2 linked regions of the Pelodictyon luteolum DSM 273 genome follow. The protein of the gene in region 2 binds, or shares a complex with, the protein of the main gene of each other region. Links are inferred from orthologs where the notes say so. Each region holds a gene or a part of one and is shown on either strand. Other genes may lie near its edges.

Region 1 (2,917 bases), 1.3 Mb from region 2 along the record:
TGCACCCTCTTCGGGACCGCACGCCACCCAGCCCCCCTCAACGAGACCCTGGAGAATGGAGGACGATTCTGCATAGTTCAGCTTGCAGCCAAGCGTCACGGCAGCAACTTTTTTATTGCACATGATGTGTTACAACATTTACGAAGTCCATGACGTATCGATTCGAAAACAAATCGATAACAATTTGATAACGATTCAGAAGCCGTTTACCAACAGAACAACAACGCTAAAGAAACATGATACAAACCCTCAGGCCCCATCGCCTGGATACACCATTAACACAATCGCTGTATAGCCAGAAAAGAATATTGGCTTGGAGACAGATTTACATTCTTATATATTTCGTCTGCAACGAATAACATATTCCAAGAACAAAAAGCATAACACACTATGGCACAGGATATCACATCACCGGACAAGTATGATCGCTTCATTCAGAAAATCGATCATTTCCAGTCGCTGGTTGAAGAGAAAAAGAATCTGCAGGCTAAAATAGCACAGATGCGTGATGAGTTCAATGCAACAATCCGCCCGCTCGAAAACGAGCTGGCCGGTATCATCCGCAGCCTTGAAACCAACCTTTCGCGCCTGGAAAGCGGCGCTCCCGTGAAAGCCAGTACCCCGAGGATTTCACGCGGACAGCTCGGCACCGCCGTAAAGGACCTGCTGCGCGCACATCCCGCCAAAGCCTTCAAGCCGAAAGAAATCGGCGATGCACTCGGAACCACAGGTGGCGCCTTCAGCGTCTGGTTCAACAAATACGGCGTGCATGACAACGACATCGAACGTATTCCTACCGGAAAGGAAGGAAAGCGGTTCCTCTACAAAATCAGGTAAGAACAAACGGTTCCATACCGGAAAAAGCGCGCTACGGTGCGCTTTTTCCGGTCAGTAGCCGAGGTTGCGCTTATTATGGAAAAAGTTGAGCGCCAGGCCCACCATGATCATATTTCCCACAAGCGACGACCCACCATAGGAAATAAATGGAAGCGGCACGCCGATGACCGGAATAAGACCTAGTGTCATGCCGATGTTGATGATGACATGAATCAAAAGCAATGAGACAAAACCGGCAAGCGTCAATTCCACGAACCGGTTTTTGATTGAAAAGATTGCCCAGATGAGGCGAAGCGTGAGGGCGGCAAAAAGAAGGATCAGTATCGCCGAACCGATGAAGCCGAACTCCTCGGCAATGACGCAGAAAATGAAATCAGTCCATTGCGCCGGAATGAAGCGCAGCTGGGTCTGGGTCCCTTCGAGAAACCCCTTGCCGAACAACCCTCCCGAACTGATGGCGATCTTTGCCTGCAGCGCATTGTAGCCAGCCCCCTGCGGATCCGACATCGGGTCGAGGAAGGTCTGGATCCGCTTCATCTGGTGCGGCTTGAGGATCTCGCCGGCGAACCGGTGCATGAACAACCCTGCAGCGAGGCCCGAACCCACCACACCGAGCTGGTGCAGCCTGAAGCCCTGCTTCTGTGCGATCATCACCGTAAGCAGCAGCACGCTGAGCCCCACGACAAACCATACACTGAAAAACCCGGTCAAGAGGAGAATCAGTGGTATGACGAGGATCATCAGGATGTAGATATCGAAGCCCGCCATGATGATCATCGGCGCGATGAAGGAGAGGGCGGTCAGTGTGGTGCCCATATCCGGCTGCAGCATGATGAGCAACGCGGGAAAAAGCGGGATGGCAAGGGCTGTCAGGAGGTGCGGAAGGGAGTGGATGTCGGTCTCGTCGTCCGACAGGAACCGTGCCAGGGCGAGGATGGTGACCATCTTGGCAATCTCGGATGGCTGGAAACTGAAGAAGCCGATCCGCACCCAGCTGGTCTGGCCGGCGATCTTTCTGCCGAATATCAATACGGCCACGAGCATCAGCATGCCGAGGATGTAGAAGATGTAGGACCCGTCCTTGATGACGCGTACGTCGTTATAGTAGACGAACACCATGGCAAGCACCCCGACGAGCGCCCAGGTCAGCTGACGGTAGAAAAGCGCCATGTCGCCCGAACCGTTCGTCGCGCTGTAGACCGCCATGAGCCCGAACACGACAAGTCCTGCGAGCGGCCCGAGAAGCCAGTAATCAACTCCATGCTGTTTGGTCATCACGCGTCGTCTTTCAATTTTTCATTGTCTCCGTAACCGGGTAATTTAGTATAGTAAACATTCACAGCACCCGCCAAAAATAACAAGGCTATCCTTCATGCCATCATCTTCATTCTCATGCGGTTTCGCCAGCATCATCGGACCCCCGAATGCCGGCAAGTCCACCCTTATGAACGCACTGCTCGACTGCAAGCTCTCGATTGTCACCCCGAAGCCGCAGACCACGCGCAAACGCATAACCGGCATCTACCACGATAAGCAGATGCAGGTTGTCTTCCTCGACACTCCCGGCATCATGGAACCCATGCAGAAGCTGCATGAAGCGATGCTTCTGGCAACCCGCGACACCCTTCGTGACGCCGATGTCATCATCGCCATGCTCCCCTTCAGAAAAAAAGAGGGGCCCTTCGACCGCGATTTTGCCGCGACACTCCAGAACGACTGGCTGAAAACATCCGGCAAGCCCATCGTTGCCGTCTTCAACAAGAGTGACCTCGTCACCCTTAAAGAACAAAGCGAAGCCGAAGCCTTCATCAGGGAGGCATGGAACCCCGCAGCAGTGTTGAGCATCTCGGCCCTGAAGGGGGTGAACCTCCCGGAGCTCCTCGAGGCTCTCCGGCCGTTCCTGCCGATGAACCAGCCGCTCTACCCCGAAGATGCGCTGAGCACTGCACCCGAGAGGTTCTTCGTGAGCGAAATCATCCGCGAGAAGATCTTCCTGCTGTACGGCCGCGAGGTCCCCTACTCGGCCGAGGTCGTCGTCGACGAGTTCCGTGAACAGCATGAGAATGACCCCTCCCGCAAG
Region 2 (2,978 bases):
TCTCAGCGGTATAGTATCCTGCATTGTGTTTCGTCGTTCCGGGCATGCGGTACCGTGGGCGGTGGAACTCCCGGTGTTCTCCGGAGGGGAGCTCAAGGCGGAAGATGCCTTGGGCATCGGCACGATGCTCTCCCCTTTGGAGGCTGAGCATGTCGCCTTCAGGCAGGAGAATGGTGATGCGCTCTATGTGGCGGCGCGTGGCTCCGTATTTGAAACTTCTTGCCCCGGAGGAGTTGTTGGCGATGGTGCTGCCGATGAAGCAGAGCTTTTCAGTGGGGTCCGGCGGATAGAACCATCCTGCGGCTTCGGCTTTTTTCTGCACATCGGCGAGCATGGCACCAGCCTGAACCCTCATGATCGCTTTGCCGGGCTCTGTCTGCCGCGGCTCGCCGATGGCGTTGAGCTTTTCCATGGATATGACGTGTCCGCCGAGCGGAATCCTGCCTCCTGTCGTGCCGGTTCCGTTGCCCGATATGGTATAGCGCCGGCCGAGAGCGGCGGCCTCACGCAGCAGCGCTGAAATCTCCTCCGGGGTTTCCGGTATGTAGACCCCTTCGGTATGGCCTGTTTTCAGGTTGCTGGTGTCTTCCAGATAGCTCTGTATGGATGCAGGGTCCTGTTTATGGATCATGGGGTGCAGGTTCAGCCGTTGCCGCTTCCGGAGGGGGCGGTGCGGTTTCAATGACAGGAAGGGACTCCCCGAGCGAGTCGGGGGATGTTTCCGGCGTAGGGCCGGATACTGTGAGGGAGTCGGCTGCGGGGGGGCTGGGCAGCACGGGATGCAGGTAGTGCTGGATGAGCTTTCCTGCGATCGGCGCCGAGATGGTGCCTCCGAATCCTGCGTTCTCCGCCAGGACGGCGATGGCGATTTTGGGGTTGTCGACCGGGGCGAAGGCAATGAACCAGGCGTGGTCCTTTCCTCCCGGGTTCTGTGCCGTGCCGGTCTTTCCCGCAACCCTCACTCCGGGCACTGCGGCGAGCTGGCCGGTACCTTCCCTGACGACCTCCTCCATGCTTTCACGGATGAGCCTGAAGCTCGCCTCCGATACCGGGACAGGTCGGCTTAGGCTCGGCAAGGGGACGAACCTGCCGGTTTCGGTATCGCGGTAGCCGCTTGCGATATGGGGCTGGTGGAGGGTGCCGCCGTTGGCGATGGCTGCAGCGTAGGCCGCCAGCTGGACGGGTGTGGCGCCGAGCTCTCCCTGCCCGATGGCGAGGCTGACCAGGTACCCCTTGGTCCAGCGCCCTTTTCCGTAGCGGCGGTCATAGTATGCAGTCGATGGCAACAGCCCGCTGCGCTCGCCGGGCAGGTCGATGCCGGTCTCAGTCCCGAACCCGAACATGGCCCCGTACCGGGTCCATTCGGCAAATCCGACATCGAAGATGAGTCTGTAGAAATAGAGGTTCGAGGATACGGTGATTGCGCGCCGCATGTTTACCCAGCCGTGCCCCCTGCCGCCATGGCTGAGGAACCGCCGCCGGCCGTAGGTGAAGACGCCGTTGTCGAGTACTTTTTGCTCGGGATCGATCCTGTTTCCCTCGAGGGCGGCCATTGCGAGCACCATCTTGTAGATCGAGCCGGGGGGGTAGACGGCCTGCACGGTCCTGTTGAAGAGCGGTTTGCGGGGGTCACTGATGATTGCGCGCCAGCCGTCGGGATCGGTTGCGCCGTTAAAGGTTTCCAGGTCGTACCCGGGGGCGCTCTCAAGCGCCAGGATCCCTCCGGTGGACGGATCGATGGCGATGATTGCCCCTGATTTGCCGGTGGCTTCAAGGAGCTCCCCTGCGAGCTGCTGGAGCCCTGAGTCGATGGTGAGGTAGAGGTCGTCTCCTCTGACGGCGGGAATGTCGCTCCGGCCGTCGTCGTACTTGCCGGCGTAGCGCCCGAGCGGGGTGACCATTTCAAAACGGGCGCCTTTCGTACCTTTCAGTCGGTCTTCGTACTGCTTTTCAAGCCCGCTGAAGCCGATTTTGTCATCCTGGGCATATCCTTGCAGCACCAGCTCGGCGACATCCTTGCGCGCGATCTGGCGGAGGTAGCCGAAGAGGTGCGCTCCGTAACGGGAGTCGGCGTATTTGCGTTTGTTCTCCGCTTCGATGAGGACTCCGGGCAGTTCCCAGAGGTTTTCGCCGAGCCGTTCAACGTCCTGGCTCTCAAGGTCGCGACGGAGTGTGACGGCCGAGAACCGGTTGAAGTTCCGCCCCCTCTCGATTTTCTCCGCGACTTCCTCCATAGGCCTTCGGATCAGCCATGCAAGGGCCTCCGTTCCGGAATCGTTGAACTCTGCCGGGATGACTTTAACGGAGTAAAGCGGTCTGTTGTCGACCATGATGATGTCGTTGCGGTCGATGATGCGGCCCCGGGGGGGCTGGATCCAGACCCTGCGGATGCTGTTCGACGAGGATATCGAACCGAGTTTCTGGAAGTCGAGCACCTGGATCCAGAAAAGCCGGCCGAGAAGGACGGCGAAGATGGTCACAATGAGGATCGAGACGATCCTGGTGCTGTGCTGCAGTCTGTCCATCGATCAGTCTGAAATTGTATTTTTCAGGATGAGCAGGTTTGCCGCAAATGCAAGCACGAGGGTGAAGAGTGTTGCCAGAAACCCGAGCACGACGATGCGGTACAGGGGAGAGAGTCCGAGCGGGTTGAGGCCGATGGCCAGGACGGTATGCGAAACGAATGCAGCAGCGGCCGTTGCCCCGTATATGCGCCGCATTTTCTGGCTGGGGGTGGCATGGCTGTCGCGTGGGATGTGGAATGAGCCGGCCATAAAGCCGCCCGTGGTTCCCGCCAGCATATGGAGCCCCATGTCTCCCGTCATGAGGCCGCAGAGCATGCCGCCGAGAAAACCGAATCCGGTGCCGGCGTTTCGGCCGAGGGTGACGGCACTGAACCCGAGAAAGAGGGCGATGGCATCCGGGGCGGTATGCAGCAGGGTCAGGCGTGAAAACCCGAGTACCTGCAGGATGCAGAC

What was found. The genes of interacting proteins can lie anywhere in the genome.
Region 1: the proteins of mrdA (region 2) and rodA are in contact, whole or in part, in a crystal structure (PDB 6PL5), measured with the Thermus thermophilus proteins. The link is inferred for Pelodictyon luteolum DSM 273 from one-to-one orthologs. Residues at the interface, in WP_223903432.1 of Thermus thermophilus: Arg4, Ile5, His6, Leu8, Ala9, Phe12, Ala15, Leu16, Leu19, Gly20, Arg22, Ala23, Trp24, Leu26, Gln27, Val28, Tyr31, Tyr34, Leu36, Leu43, Thr45, Asp47, Lys156, Gln157, Gly158, Ser160, Val184, Leu201, Glu202; in WP_223903423.1 of Thermus thermophilus: Phe161, Val165, Phe168, Val169, Leu172, Pro198, Tyr199, Glu202, Tyr211, Arg212, Asp213, Gln220, Val221, Gln223, Ser224, Ile226, Ala227, Ile228, Gly229, Ser230, Gly266, Phe267, Val270, Leu274, Tyr277, Gly278, Leu281, Phe285, Leu289, Arg297.

Annotation. Positions count from the first base shown.
Region 1 is NC_007512.1:1,936,345-1,939,261, forward strand. What follows is about bases 1-2,844. They hold rodA (rod shape-determining protein RodA), read right to left. Parts: upstream 2,113-2,844; coding sequence 889-2,112; downstream 1-888. Other genes in these bases: PLUT_RS08925 (MiaB/RimO family radical SAM methylthiotransferase), read right to left, coding at 1-123; PLUT_RS08930 (hypothetical protein), read left to right, coding at 391-837; era (GTPase Era), read left to right, coding at 2,210-2,844. Outside these bases: more of era, read left to right, coding at 2,845-2,917. UniProt on the Escherichia coli protein: Peptidoglycan polymerase that is essential for cell wall elongation. Also required for the maintenance of the rod cell shape. Functions probably in conjunction with the penicillin-binding protein 2 (mrdA).
Region 2 is NC_007512.1:666,939-669,916, forward strand. What follows is about bases 74-2,978. They hold mrdA (penicillin-binding protein 2), read right to left. Parts: upstream 2,526-2,978; coding sequence 621-2,525; downstream 74-620. Other genes in these bases: PLUT_RS02970 (FAD-binding oxidoreductase), read right to left, coding at 74-631; PLUT_RS02980 (hypothetical protein), read right to left, coding at 2,529-2,978. In the rest of the region: more of PLUT_RS02970, read right to left, coding at 1-73. UniProt on the Escherichia coli protein: Catalyzes cross-linking of the peptidoglycan cell wall. Responsible for the determination of the rod shape of the cell. Is probably required for lateral peptidoglycan synthesis and maintenance of the correct diameter during lateral and centripetal growth.